3 regions of the Vibrio sp. R12-SW3-ISO1 genome follow, and region 2 is predicted to be linked to each of the others. Evidence: predicted binding sites of a transcription regulator. Region 2 holds the regulator's gene; each other region holds the start of a gene.
The links. The regulator MetJ, encoded in region 2, represses methionine synthesis genes. The targets are predictions, from matches to a motif close to TTAGACNTNTANANGTCTAA.
Positions count from the first base shown of each region.

Region 1 (5,158 bases), on a different contig from region 2:
CTTTCTCGCGGGCCGGAATGCCGGACCATCTACTCTCCCCCGCTCAGCCAGCAACTCGTATCAAGCTGCACTACTACAGATAGAAAAGTAGGCTTCTTCGCATCAAGGCAATACAAATTGCCATCAACTCAGTGTTCTCGGCAGAGTCGAAGTCTCTAGTTTCTATGGGGCAGCTCCCGTTTCTGAATGTCACCTTTGTACAGACGGTATAGATGTGAAAAAGCCCTTCTATAGGCAGGGCTTCTCAACAAATGGTTGCGGTCACTGGGCAACAACTACTTGGTTTCGTCCACCATTTTTGGCTTCATAGAGGGCAACATCGGCATTGGAGAGTAGGTCATCCACCGAGTCACTGCGTTTGAGTTCTGCGACGCCAAAGCTCATGGTGCAATCAAGATGAACACTACTTACGATAGGATTCAGCGCCACCTTTTGCCTCAATAGTTCTGCTTGTTGAATCGCTTCTTCCGCTGTGTGCTTGGGTAACAGTAGCATAAACTCATCACCGCCAAAACGTATTGCCAAAACCGAGTCTGGTAGAGCGTGCTGCATAAGCTTGGCGACTTTCTCAATGGTTTTGTCTCCCACCAGATGCCCTAGCTCATCGTTAATCTGTTTGAAGTTATCGATATCGGTCATTATCACGCTAAGGGGCAGATGTTCCTCTTTCGATTGACGAACTAGAGAAGGCAGTAACGAGTCCATCGCTCGTCGGTTATAGATTCCTGTCAATGGATCCTTTTGTGACAACTGATGGATGGAGTCGAGCAATCTCGCATTGATGAGCCATAGCATGCTCAGGCTAATGGCAACCATTAATATGATGCAGAATAGGTAGGTCAGGGCATGAATCAGTCCAGAACTCATATAACTGCTAATTGTAGGCCCCAGCGCGGTATAGACGAGGCGAAACATCATAAAACTGCCATAGCTGACAAATGGGATCACCATCATGAGAAGAGGAAACTTGGCATCGTCCTTCTCGCCCTTAAGCAGTGCCCAAGCAGCGAAAAAACAGGAGGCGCTGAGGTAGGCGCTTAAGATAAGAATACGGGCGTTGATGGATGGTGTTACATAGGTAAAGAAAACAAACAGTAGACCTGCTAGCAGCAATGCCCCCTCTAACCATCGCACTCCTTTAGCGTGATAGGCGCGAATCGCGCAGATGCCTTTCACGGTAAAAAGAAAACCCAGCATGATGAGGGTATTGGCGAGCACTATGGTCAGCCACTCTGGTGCGGTTCCTCGAAAACCTAAAAACAGCGGCCCTAAGCCAATCATAAAGATGCCAGCGGCCAGTCGGTTTAGGCCTTGAACTTGTTTCTGCGAGGCTTGATAAAAGAACAAGCCTGAAGAATAGATAAAGGAGAAGACGATAACCGTGAAGTTAAGTGTGCGAATGTCTAAAGAGAGGTTTTCCATAACGTAGCCAAAGATGGGGGCGCCTATCGATGAGTTATAGTAGACATTTTGCTTGGCGATGGCTGCAATCGGATGTCATTTATCCGATACAGGTAGAAAAATGCCAGCGTATTTTGCTGGCATTGATGCACACTGCTGCGGGCACTAGGCCTGTTTCTCTGCCCGTTTGGCTTTCTCTATCATTGGGGTAATGGTAGAGCCTTGCACTAAGATGGAAAATACCACCACAGAGTAAGTCATAACCAAGATGATCTCTTTAACGTCAATGAGCTTATCTTGAATGACCCAAATGCCAGAGGGAATGGAGAGTGCCATGGCCAGCGCTAATCCACCTCTTAGGCCGCCCCAGGTAAGGATTTTAATGGACCAAGGGTTGTAGGTGCGATAGCGCTTAAACCCTACGTAAGAGAAAAACACGCTCAGATAACGCGAAAGCAAGACCAAAGGAACGGCGACCGCCATCATGATCCAGTCTTCTTGATGGAATTCAAACAGCAACATCGACATACCGATCAAAAGGAACAAGACCCCGTTAAGGAATTCATCGATCAGCTCCCAGAAATGGTCGAGGTGATCTTCACTCTCTTTTGAAAAGCCGATAAAGCGCGTCCAGTTACCGATCATGATTCCAGATACCACCATTGCTAACGGGCCCGACACATGCAAAATCTCGGCAAAGGCATAACCTGCAGTGGGAATGCCGATGGTCAGCAGCAGCTCCATAGAGTGATCGTCGGTCGCGCTGATAAGGTAGTGGAACAACAGCCCTAGGGCAAAGCCATACACAATGCCACCCATCGCTTCTTGTACGAACAGCAAGGTGACGCTGCCCAGTGTCGGCGTGTCGTGACCAAAAGCGATAGTGTAAAGAGTGACGAAAATGACCAAGCCGAAGCCGTCATTAAAAAGGGACTCTCCCTCAATTTGGGTCGAGATACGTTTGGGGGCATCGAGCTTTTTGACGATCGCTAACACGGCAATCGGGTCCGTCGGAGAGATCAGTGCCCCGAAGAGTAAGCAGTACACCAGATCAAACGGAATGTGCAGCCATTGGCAAAAAGCATAAAGACCAAATCCGATGAAGAACGTCGAAAACAGCGTGGCGCCCAAGGCTAAGACAGTGATCTCCCATTTTTGATCTTTAAGGTTGGGCAGTTTGATGCCCAATCCGCCAGCGAAGAGGAGAAAGCCGAGAATCCCTTTCAACAAAAAATCTTCGAAGTTGATGCTGGCGACCGTCTTTGACGCAATTTCTGTCAGTTGGAACCAATCATTTTGGCCTGCAACCAAAATGAGTAACGACAGCACCATAGAGCCCGCAGTGATGGCGATGGTGGTCTGCATTTTACCTATCTTGCTGTTTACAAAGGCAATCAGCATTGCAGCAGCCGATAAAAAGCAGAGTGTGTAGTAGACTGACATGAGCGTTCCAGTATGTAACAAATTATGAACAAGAATTTTGTTACTGACTTGTTCAAATAGCAAATGATTTTTACCCGTGGTGTGAGACGTATTTTTACCGTTTAGACGTCTAGACTCCTTTTTGATCTGTGATAGGATGGGGAAATAACGAAAGGAATGAGGCAGTACTGTGGGAAGTAATGTAAGGCAGCAAATCGAAGCGCAATTGCAACAACGGATACTTTTGATCGATGGTGGCATGGGCACCATGATCCAAGGTTACAAGCTCGAAGAGCAAGACTATCGTGGTACGCGTTTCGCCGATTGGCATTGTGATTTAAAAGGGAACAACGATCTGTTGGTGTTGACTCAGCCTACATTGATCAAAGAGATCCACAGCGCCTATTTAGAAGCCGGTGCGGATATTCTCGAAACCAATACCTTTAATGCCACCACGATTGCGATGGCCGACTACGACATGCAGAGTTTAAGCGAAGAGATTAACTTCGCAGCGGCCCAACTTGCACGTGAGGCGGCCGATGAATGGACGGCAAAAACGCCGGACAAACCTCGCTATGTCGCGGGCGTATTGGGCCCAACCAACCGCACCTGTTCCATCTCTCCTGATGTGAACGACCCAGGTTATCGCAACGTCAGCTTTGATCAGTTGGTCGAGGCGTACTCTGAGTCGACTCGCGCCCTAATCAAAGGCGGCAGCGATCTGATTCTTATCGAAACCATCTTTGACACCCTCAACGCCAAAGCGTGTGCGTTTGCCGTTGATAGCGTATTTGAAGAGCTCGGCATTACCCTGCCTGTGATGATTTCAGGGACGATTACCGATGCCTCTGGACGTACGCTCTCTGGTCAGACTACCGAAGCTTTTTACAACTCACTGCGTCACGTTAGACCGTTATCGTTTGGCTTGAACTGTGCACTTGGCCCTGATGAATTGCGTCCATACGTCGATGAACTCTCGCGTATTGCGGAGTCTTTTGTCTCGGCGCACCCAAACGCCGGTTTGCCGAATGCGTTTGGTGAGTATGACTTGTCGCCACAAGAGATGGCGCAACATGTTGAGGAGTGGGCGAAAAGCGGCTTTCTTAACTTAATTGGTGGCTGTTGTGGTACCACACCAGAGCATATTCGTGAAATGGCTCGTGTGGTCGATGGTGTAACACCGCGCGCGCTGCCAGAGCTCCCCGTCGCGTGCCGTTTGTCAGGGTTAGAGCCGCTCACTATTGAGAAAGAGACGCTATTTATTAACGTCGGCGAGCGAACTAACGTCACGGGCTCGGCACGATTCAAGCGTCTTATTAAAGAAGAGCAGTATGATGAAGCGCTGGAAGTGGCACGTCAGCAAGTGGAAAACGGCGCACAAATCATCGATATCAATATGGACGAAGGCATGCTTGATGCGCAGGCCTGTATGGTGCGCTTCCTTAACTTGTGCGCCTCTGAGCCTGAAATCTCCCGTGTGCCGATTATGGTCGACTCGTCGAAGTGGGAGGTGATTGAAGCGGGTCTGAAATGCATCCAAGGCAAAGGCATCGTTAACTCGATCTCGCTCAAAGAAGGCAAAGAGAAATTCATTGAGCAGGCCAAGCTGATCCGACGCTACGGCGCCGCTGTGATTGTGATGGCGTTTGATGAAGTGGGTCAGGCGGAGACGCGTGAACGCAAACTCCAAATCTGTACGAACGCGTATCGTATTTTGGTTGACGAAGTGGGCTTCCCACCGGAAGACATCATTTTTGACCCGAACATCTTCGCGGTGGCCACCGGTATTGAAGAGCACAACAACTACGCCGTCGATTTCATTGAAGCCGTAGCAGACATCAAACGCGATCTGCCGTATGCGATGATTTCAGGTGGCGTATCCAACGTGTCGTTCTCGTTTCGCGGTAATAACTATGTACGCGAAGCAATTCATGCGGTGTTCCTCTACCATTGTTTCAAGAACGGCATGGACATGGGCATCGTCAACGCCGGTCAGTTAGAAATTTACGACAACGTTCCAGACAAGCTGCGTGAAGCGGTAGAGGATGTGGTGCTTAACCGCCGCTCTGATGCCACCGAGCGCTTATTGGATATTGCCGGCGAATACGCCGAAAAAGGGGTCGGCAAAGAAGAGGATGCCTCAGCACTGGAATGGCGAACATGGCCTGTTGAAAAGCGTTTGGAACATGCGCTAGTGAAAGGCATCACCGAGTTTATTGTTGACGATACAGAAGAGGCGCGAATCAATGCGAGCAAGCCTCTTGAGGTCATCGAAGGGCCACTGATGGATGGCATGAACGTGGTTGGAGACCTGTTTGGTGAAGGGAAAATGTTC
Region 1 covers NZ_JCBDGK010000058.1:2,143-7,300, forward strand. The annotation lists gene AC6R0R_RS18875 (GGDEF domain-containing protein) at 262-1,422, opposite strand; gene AC6R0R_RS18880 (cation:proton antiporter) at 1,567-2,844, opposite strand; gene metH (methionine synthase) at 3,014-5,158, shown strand, end outside.
Region 1: metH (methionine synthase) is a predicted target of MetJ. The motif match lies at 2,946-2,965, and genes of this name have one in related genera.

Region 2 (5,158 bases):
TATGAGGAGACGCGGGTAACACCACTTCGCGATAACATCCATGTGTCTCCCTCTCCTGCAGCGGCTAAAAAAGTAGCGATTTCTACCCCAAATCGGTTGATCCTAGGCGTACTATTCATTACTATATCGCGCCTTAGAGATATGGCTGCTCTGGCAGCGGTGTCCTAAATCCATTTTACATTAACTACGTGTGGTGTCCGGCTCTGAATCGGATAGCGACACGGCCTATATTGAGGTTACCCCATGAAAGCTGGAATCCACCCAGAATACAAAGCAGTAGCAGCAACTTGTTCTTGTGGCAACACATTTGAGTTCAAATCTACTCTAGACAAAGAATCAATCCACCTAGACGTATGTGACAAATGTCACCCATTCTACACTGGTAAGCAACGTATCGTTGATACAGGCGGCCGTGTAGATCGCTTTAACAAGCGTTTCGGTGCTCTATCAAGCGGTAAGAAGTAATTCCTTCTCGCGGATAGGAAAAAGGACGCTGCGGCGTCCTTTTTTGTTGCCAGAGATTTAGAGCAATTAACCTATTCACAGCAAAACCCGCAGTCATATCTCTTTCTATCTGGTCTAATCTCCAGTCGTTTCCCACATATTACCCTACTCGCTCGCATTCTGACCTAGGCAGCTTGACTCAGTTCCTCTAAAATGATTAACCCCCTTTGTGCTGAATCATTTTAACGAGTACCTATTTCTATGCCTGATGACCACCGTCAAGACCTGACCCCTGAAGAACAATTTCGCCAAAAAGCGCTCGACTACCATGCCTTTCCAAAACCAGGCAAGATCTCTGTCGAGCTGACCACCCAAGCAGAAACCGCGCAAGATCTCGCGCTCGCCTACAGCCCAGGCGTGGCCGAGCCGGTACGAGAGATCGCTCAAAACCCCGATAATGTCTATAAGTACACTGCAAAAGGCAATATGGTGGCAGTGATCTCCAACGGCACAGCGATTCTTGGCCTAGGTAATCTTGGCCCACTGGCATCAAAGCCCGTGATGGAAGGCAAAGCCCTGCTGTTTAAGCGCTTTGCAGGTTTGGACTCCATCGACATCGAAGTCAAACATCGCACCATCGATGAGTTTGTCGACACGGTCGCCAACATCGCGGATACCTTTGGCGGCATCAACTTAGAAGACATCAAAGCGCCAGACTGCTTTGAAATCGAAAAACAATTAATTGAGCGCTGTGATGTGCCAGTCTTCCATGATGACCAACACGGTACCGCCATTGTGACGGCTGCTGGCATGCTAAACGCCATTGAGCTGCAAGGTAAAAAACTGGAAGACGCCGTGATTGTCTGTCTGGGCGCCGGTGCGGCTGCCATCGCTTGTATGGAGCTGCTGATCAAGTGCGGCGCGATGCGCGAGAAAATTTACATGCTGGATCGCAAAGGTGTGATCCACACTCGACGTGATGATCTCAACGAATACAAACAACTGTTTGCCAACAACACCGACAAACGTACGCTGCAAGATGTCATCGAAGGCGCCGATCTGTTCCTTGGCGTTTCTGGTCCTAACCTGTTATCGCCAGATGATCTTAAATTGATGGCCGACAAACCCATCGTGTTTGCCTGTTCTAACCCAGATCCTGAGATCAAACCTGAGCTCGCTCATGATGTACGCAATGACCTTATTATGGGTACAGGTCGCAGTGACTACCCGAACCAAGTCAACAACGTACTTTGCTTCCCGTTTATTTTCCGTGGCGCACTGGATGTACGTGCTAGCGAGATCAACGATGAGATGAAGCTCGCTGCCGTAGCAGCGATCCGTCAACTGGCGAAGGAAGAGGTCCCTGCCAATGTTCTGACCGCCGCGGGTGTGGATTCACTCTCGTTTGGCCCAGACTACATTATTCCAAAACCGATGGACCCAAGACTGCTCCCCCGCGTCGCCAAAGCGGTCGCGTTAGCCGCGGTAGAATCCGGGGTGGCACGCATTGAGCTGCCTGACCATTACATGGATATCGAGTAACCTTGACGCCCACTACCAGCCACGACCTTTGTCTCTGGCTGAGCAAAAACAACAAAGCCGCTGACGATGTCAGCGGCTTTTGCATTCAAATTCGGTGCAAAACAGGGCCAGCGTTAGTCGTCAAACGCCTCAAACTCAATCCCCATCTCCGTCATCAGCTTTTTCACTTCAGCGGGAATATCATCTGGACGGTCTTTACGCAAATCTTCATCCGTCGGTAATGGTTGACCTGTGTAAGCGTGCAAGAACGCTTCACACAACAACTCACTGTTGGTGGCATGACGCAGGTTGTTGATCTGGCGGCGCGTACGCTCGTCTGTTAATACCTTAAGGACTTTAAGTGGGATGGAGACCGTGATTTTTTTCACTTGCTCACTTTTCTTACCGTGTTCTGCGTATGGGCTAATGTATTCGCCATTCCAGTCTGCCATTGCGCACCTTTATATTTGCGTATGAGTGTTTAAACCACAATTTTAACGGTATTTATGGCTACAAGCAAAGACATATAGACGTCTAGAAGTGTTGACGTCTTAAAAAATGAGAAGTAAAGTGGTTGGCGATAGGAGTGAATCGGCCCAAACTGTGAGTGTGTCGCAGCACTACACCACATTGGGTGCCGGATACACCTGATAAGCAACAGGTATATCGCATTCCCTAAAACAAGTCACTACTGTTCGCAAGGAAAACGCTATGAGCACGCGCAAACCCGCCACCATCGCGGTACGTACTGGTATCGAGTCAGACACCCAACATCACGCTGTCGTTCCCCCTATTTATCTCTCGACCAATTATGGCTTTCCGGCGTTTGGTGAAGTGCCGAAATACGATTACACGCGTTCTGGTAACCCGAACCGTGGCCTGCTTGAAACGGCGCTGTATGAGTTAGAAGGTGGAGAAGGCGCTGTAGTGACCAATTGTGGCACCTCAGCGCTCAACCTTTGGGTCTCTGCGTTTGTCGGTCCAGATGATTTGATTGTCGCGCCACACGATTGCTACGGTGGCACCTATCGACTCTTCAATACCCGCGCGCAAAAGGGCGACTTCAACGTGTTGTTCGTCGACCAATCCGATGACGCAGCCTTGACCGCCGCCATCAACCAGAAACCCAAGCTTATCCTGTTGGAAACGCCATCAAATCCTTTGGTGCGTGTGGTGGATATCGAGAAAGCCTGCCAGCAAGCGAAACAAGTCGGCGCACTGGTCGCGGTTGACAATACCTTCTTAACCCCGATTTTCCAGAAGCCACTCGAACTGGGTGCGGATTTCGTTATTCACTCAACCACCAAATACATCAACGGTCACTCCGATGTGATTGGCGGCGTGGTGATCACCAAAACCAAAGCGCACGCTGAAGAACTGGCTTGGTGGGGCAACTGCATTGGGGCCACCGGCACGCCGTTTGATAGCTACATGACGCTGCGTGGCATCCGCACGTTGGGCGCACGAATGAAGGTGCACGAACAAAGCTCGGCAAACATTCTCGACTTTCTGAAAACAGAGTCACTAGTTGGCCGCATCTATCACCCAAGCTTGCCGGATCACCCTGGTCATGACATCGCCAAGAAACAACAATCAGGCTTTGGTTCTATGCTCAGCTTCGAGTTCGCTGGCAGCTTTGAAGAACTGAAACAGTTTGTCGGTGAGTTGAAACTCTTCTCGCTTGCAGAATCGCTAGGCGGCGTAGAAAGCCTCATTTGTCACCCAGCGTCAATGACCCACCGTGCGATGGGCGAAGAGGCGTTGGCCGAGGCAGGTGTCTCTCAGCAACTGCTGCGTCTGTCTGTCGGTCTTGAAGATGCCGATGACCTGATTGACGATCTCAAGCAAGCCTTTAACTGTGTGAAGGAGTCCGCGTAATGACGACATCGCGTCAACTGCATAAATTTGGTGGTAGCAGCTTAGCGGATCCGGAGTGCTACCGCCGGGTAGTCACCATACTCAAGGAATACTCTGGCAGCGATGATCTGATCGTTGTCTCAGCGGCCGGTAAAACCACCAATCATTTGATTGAGTTTACCGAGGCGCTCTATAAAGATGGCCGCCTTGCCCATGAAGCGTTGCAGTCGGTACGACAATTCCAAACAGGGCTTATCGAAGCCTTGATTGACAGTGACGACGAACAAGCGCACATGCTAGCGACGCTCAAAGACGAGTTCACCACCCTCGGCGAATTAAGCGCCCCGTTAAGCGAGGCGGAGCAAGCTGCGGTACTTGGCCACGGTGAAATGTGGTCCTCAAGACTGCTCGCCGCGCTATTGAATCAAGCGGGTTTACCAGCCATCGCGCAAGACTCTCGCACTTTCTTACGGGCAGAAACCGGCACGCAACCTGAAGTGGATCGTGGTCAGTCCTACCCACTACTGAAGGAAATTTTGGCGCAACACTCACAGCGTCGTCTGGTGTTTACCGGCTTTATGGCGCAAAACCAAGCAGGCCAAACCGTGCTGCTTGGCCGAAACGGATCCGATTACTCTGCCACCGTGATTGGCGCGCTCGCAGAGGTCAGTCGCGTGACGATTTGGAGCGACGTTGCTGGCGTATACAGCGCAGACCCTCGCCTTGTCAGTGATGCTTGTCTTCTGCCCCTATTGCGACTTGATGAAGCAAGTGAACTGGCACGCCTTGCCGCCCCCGTGCTGCATAGCCGTACCTTGCAGCCTGTCGCTCAAAGTACGATGGACTTGCACCTGCGCTGCAGCTACGACCCCGAATCTGGCTCTAGCCGCATTGAGCGCGTCCTCGCGTCTGGGCGTGGTGCCAAGATCATCTCCTCACTCAATGACGTCTTGTTGATTCAGTTAAACTTCGCCTCTGGCCATGATTTCAATCGCATGGAAAAAGAAGTGCTGAGCAGTTTGAAACGCGCCCAACTTGAACCTTTGACTTATGAAGTCCAAGCGGATAAGCACTCATTACGCCTTGCTTATACCTCGGAAATTGCAGGGGGCGCTTTAGGCTTCTTACAAGATTCCGCCATCGCAGCAGAAATTAAACTCAAGGAGGGCTACGCCCTTGTCGCTGCGGTGGGCGCTGGTGTCACCAACAACGCCAACCACTGTTACGGCTTTTACCAGAAGCTCAAGTCATCGCCTGTCGAGTTCATCTCTGAATCTCGTTCCGGTCTCAGTTTGGTGGCTGTCTTACGCCGCACCGAAACCGAACCACTCGTTAA
Region 2 covers NZ_JCBDGK010000044.1:7,537-12,694, reverse strand. The annotation lists gene rpmE (50S ribosomal protein L31) at 244-465, shown strand; gene AC6R0R_RS13405 (malic enzyme-like NAD(P)-binding protein) at 706-1,986, shown strand; gene metJ (met regulon transcriptional regulator MetJ) at 2,100-2,417, opposite strand; gene AC6R0R_RS13395 (O-succinylhomoserine (thiol)-lyase) at 2,677-3,843, shown strand; gene AC6R0R_RS13390 (bifunctional aspartate kinase/homoserine dehydrogenase II) at 3,843-5,158, shown strand, end outside.

Region 3 (5,158 bases), on a different contig from region 2:
GGCCGTGTTTAACGTTCGTGAAGATTACCTGCGCCACTTTGGCAAAGGCGCACAATTTGACGCTTACGTTCCTGCGTTGGATAAAGAGATAACCTTCACCGTGAGCCATGTCGCCGTCATGGGTGATTTTGCCACTTGGCGCTCAACCGATGCCAGCCAAGGATTTGATTTACGTACTTTTGAGGTCGAAGCCAGACCAAGCGAGCCTGTACAAGGCTTGAGGATGGGCATGAGTCTCGCTGTGGAAATTGCCCCTTCAGCTGTCTCGCAAGGCGCGCAATGATGATAGGCCAAGCCATAGCGCAGCAGTGGGCCACCATGACGCGTGATCGGTGGCTCCTCGCTAGCTTGACCTGGATTCCCATCGCACTCGCTTGGTGTATCTGGTCGATATTTTCCCAAGGTATCGCGCGCGATCTGCCTATTGGTGTGGTCAATCTAGACAAGAGTGCGCTCTCTTACGCACTCGAACGCGACTATGACGCCACCTCAACCATGCAAGTGACGCGTCATTTTCAAAGCCCCAGTGAGGCGAAAGCAGCACTGGTACAGGGGGAGATCTACGCCTACGCAGTGATCCCGAGCCGTTTCGAACAAGACGCGATGAAACAGCTCGCCCCGCAAGTCAGTGTGTTTTACAACAGCCAAGCGATCTTGATTGGCAAACTGATGAACGCCGCGTTTGTCCAAGCGCAAGGGACATTCAATGCGCAGTTAGCCACATTCGCGGGTCTCACCGATGGCAATACAACCCTACTCTCTGCGATGGGCAACGCTGTGCCCGTCTCGACTCAAGTCACCCCGCTGTTCAATAAGAATTCCAATTACGCCCAGTTTTTAGTCAGCGCGATCATCCCAGCGCTGTGGCAAATCGTCATTGTCGTCAGCACGCTGTTAGTGCTGGCCGCCAATCAACGCGATCATGGTCTAGTGCGTTGGTTAGCGCCTTCGCCGGGCGTGGCGCTGTGTCGCACTTTACTGCCCTACTTTCCGTTATTTTGGCTGCAAGGCGTGGCGTTTTTAGTCTGGTTTTATTCGGGCTTACAGTGGCCAATGCAAGGCGACCTTCGGGTGTTGTTCGCCGCGCAAGTGCCGACCATACTCGCGTGTATGGCCATGGGCAGTGTGTTCTTCTTTTTGACCTTAGATCCCGCGAGAGCGATGAGCTTTGCCGGCGCGTTTACTGCGCCAAGTTTTGCCTTTATGGGTATCACTTTCCCGGTCTCTGACATGTCGCCGCTCGCCCAAGCTTGGCGCTCACTCTTGCCCATCAGTCACTATATTGAAGCGCAGGTGAGCCAAGTCAGCTATGGCGCATCGGCGCTCACCACATTGATGCATCTGACGCCACTGCTTGGCTACCTACTGCCAGCGCTGCTGTGTCTTCTTCTCGCTCGCAAGCACCTCAACAGTGCTATTAACGCTGCAGATGACACCAACAGGCACGCGCGTGCCGAACTTAAGGAGCACCAGTCATGACGTTTACCGCACTGCTGAAAGCGGAGCTAAAGGCGCTGCTGCATAATCCTGTGGTACTTCTCACCGTGTTTGGTGGCGTCGTGTTTTACTCGTTTCTCTACCCAATGCCCTACTCTTACCAAACCCCACGCGAGCAAATCATCAGCGTGGTGAACTTGGACAAAAGCCAAACCAGCTATCAGCTAGAGCGCATGGTAGATGCGACACCCCAAGTGCACATCACGCGGCGTGACTCAAGCATAGAAGCGGCCAAAGTGGCCTTTTTAAGTGGCGATATTAGCGGCATTTTGGTGATCCCAGAGCATTTCTATAAAGATCTGATGTTAGGTAAAAGCCCGACCTTGGCTTACGCGGGGGATGCCTCGTACTTTTTGGTCTACGGCACCATTGTCGAAGGCTTGGGGCAAGCGGGTGGCACGCTAGCGGCGCAAACCACAGTGGCGAAATTGCTTGTTGATGGTGAGCCACTGAGCGCAGCGGCCAATCACTTCGCGCCCACCAAGCTCAACCTCAAACCCACTTTTAACCCGCAAATGGGCTATGTCGATTACGTGGTGCCTGCGGTGTTTGTGCTGATTTTGCAGCAAACGCTGGCGATGGCGGCCGGGTTGATGCAAGGCACGCAAAAGCATGGTCGTGGCTATTGGTCTAACGTCAGCCCTCTCGCCTTGATGGGGGGGCGAATGGTGCTGCTGACGAGTATTTACTTGGTGCTAAGCGGTTATTACTTCGGGCCGAGTTTTCGCTTGCACGGCGTCTCGCAGTTGGCAAGCCTCACCGAGCTTGTCACTCTATTGCTGCCTTTCTTATTGGCATCCTGCGCGATAGGCATCTGGCTAGGTACGGTAGTACCAAGACGAGAGTTGGTGACATTAGTGGTATTAATCAGTTCAATGCCGCTGATTTTTAGTGCGGGGTTTATCTGGCCACTCGAAGCGATTCCCGATGGCATCGTTTGGTTATCACAGCTTTTTCCTAGTACGCCCGCCATCCAAGCATTCTTGCGTTTAAATCAGATGGGGGGAGAATGGCATCAAGTCGCGGCGCAATACGCACTGCTGTGGGTGCAAGCACTGGGTTGGAGCCTCATGGCTTGGCGCGCATTGCGTGAACATCGCCGCGATAACGTTTGAGCGCCGCGTTTAAAAACCTCGGCGGCGCCAAAACTCGTTTTCATCCCGGCCATACACATCGAAGGTCTTTTGCGCAATCACGCGTCCGTCCATCTCGATGCTCATGTGCCAACGCCCCAAATTCGACTCCAAACCGCCGTCTGGATGAAGCAGTTGAATCGTATCGCCCAAGTAGAAATCCCAATCGTTGCTGCCCACGTGCAACTCGCCGGTGAAAGGCGCTAACGTCTGGCCTTTTTTGCCTAAGATACCGGGATGATCGATACAAAACTCAATCAGCGCACCTTTGGCTTTTTTGATGTTGACGATAAAGCCAAACTCGACGTCCTCGTCAGCCGGAACCTTAGTGGTAAACGCTTGTATTTTAGGAAGATGCTTTGATTTGGAGTCCCATTGGTCGTAAATACCGTAAGAGGTCATTTCAACAACGGGCGATCGCTTTGCCATGTCTGCCACCGTTTTTTCATTTGTTCGATTGTACTGCGCTCAACGCCGTGGATATTTTGAAATTGCCCAGTGCACTCCATCACCACAAACTCAGCGCCAAATTGCTTGGCGAGGCGGTAGTACGGTGCGATTTCCCAGCGCTGGACAAAAGTATTGGAGACAACCACGTCCTGCTTGTTGGTCAGCGCGCGTTTTACCTCTGCTCTGCACCACTCGTGCGCATCGGAAATTCTCGCTTTGTCATAGCGGTAAACGCCATCGTCAGCGATAAAATACATATCCGCTTCAAGGTGCACCGCTGGCAATGTTTTCGCTAGGGTGCTTTTGCCAGAACCTGGCAGACCACGAATTAAGGTCAATTTCACCGCTCTATTACTCCCTTGCGGCTGATGTCCGCTGATTTGCTTGCGGCTATGCCGACATAGTCTCACCGAGTTCGAGGCGCAGATAGTAAACCAATTTGGCCTAAAAATGCTATCGACATCTCATACCGATTGGGTTAAGTTTAGATGTATAGACGTCCATAACAGAGCTTAGGGAGAAAGCTGTGCCAATTAAGATCCCCGATCAATTGCCTGCCACTGATGTACTGCGTCAGGAAAATATCTTCATCATGAGCGAATCGCGTGCCTCTACGCAGGAGATTCGTCCACTTAAGGTGTTGATCCTCAATCTTATGCCCAAAAAAATTGAGACAGAGACGCAATTTTTACGCCTCTTGTCCAATAGCCCATTGCAGGTCGATATTGAACTGCTGCGCATTGATGATCGCCCGAGTAAAAATACGCCAACCGAGCACCTAGACAACTTTTACCGTCAATTTGAGATGATCAAAAAACGCAATTTCGATGGCTTGATCATCACCGGTGCGCCGCTCGGTCTGGTCCAGTTTGAAGACGTGATTTATTGGGACCACCTCAAAACCATCATGAACTGGGCGAAAGAGCACGTCACCTCAACCTTATACGTCTGCTGGGCCGCACAAGCAGGGTTAAAGCTGCTCTACAATCTGCCTAAGCGCACTCGCAAAGAGAAACTCTCCGGTGTGTATCAACATCAAATTCATCACGAGTTTCACCCCATTCTGCGTGGTTTTGACGACACCTTTTTAGCACCGCATTCTCGCTACGCCGATTTCTCACCGGAGTATCTCGCCGAGCACACGGATCTCGACATCTTGGCCACCTCAGACGTGGCTGGCGTTTACTTGGCGGCCACCAAAGATAAGCGCAATGTGTTTGTAACAGGCCATCCAGAGTATGACTCACACACCCTGCACAATGAGTACATCCGCGATTTGAGCGAGGGAATGGAACCGGCGATTCCGGTCAACTACTACCCCAACAACAATCCCGACAACAAACCGTGCGCAAGTTGGCGCAGTCATGGGCACCTGCTTTTTGCCAACTGGTTGAACTACTGTGTCTACCAGCAAACGCCATACGATTTGGATCACTTCAGCGAAGCGAACTTTACTAAAGATGATTAACGTGTCGAAATCGATACCCAATCACCGAACACGAGGGCGCAAGCGCGCCCTCGCTCGCATTCTTTTTCCGCCCACACTCAGAAACTGATAAACCCCTCGCAGAGTCTCACTCATCGGCGCAAACACCAGATGGGATCAGGTATAAAAAAGCACAAGCTTGTTATCTGTTACTGAACTACAAAAGTTGAACGAATATGCGTACCCTTCTCCTTCCTTTGGTGTTACTTCTCTCTGCCTGTGTCACGGTGGACAATAACGCTGAGCCTGAGCTCAATGCCAACCCACGAGAAAAAGCCGATGCACGCTTAGCCCTTGGCATGGGTTACTTACAGCAGGGTGATATGGTGAAAGCCCGCGAAAATCTGGAAAAAGCCCTTCAGCACGATAAGAGTTATTACCGAGCACAATTGGCGATGGCGCACTATTTCGAGCAAGTCGGTGAAGAAGCGGACGCTGAAAAACTGTATAAAACGGCGCTGAGACAGCACCCGAGAAACGGTAATGTAATGAACAACTACGGCACGTTTTTATGCAAACAAGAGCGCTATCCTCAGGCTGATCAACTGTTTAATCGCGCCATTGAGCAGCCCTACTACTACCTGATTTCCGC
Region 3 covers NZ_JCBDGK010000046.1:21,332-26,489, forward strand. The annotation lists gene AC6R0R_RS14070 (HlyD family secretion protein) at 1-283, shown strand, start outside; gene AC6R0R_RS14075 (ABC transporter permease) at 280-1,479, shown strand; gene AC6R0R_RS14080 (ABC transporter permease) at 1,476-2,612, shown strand; gene AC6R0R_RS14085 (DUF3859 domain-containing protein) at 2,622-3,059, opposite strand; gene AC6R0R_RS14090 (ATP-binding protein) at 3,029-3,424, opposite strand; gene metA (homoserine O-acetyltransferase MetA) at 3,607-4,548, shown strand; gene pilW (type IV pilus biogenesis/stability protein PilW) at 4,743-5,158, shown strand, end outside.
Region 3: metA (homoserine O-acetyltransferase MetA) is a predicted target of MetJ. The motif match lies at 3,565-3,584, and genes of this name have one in related genera.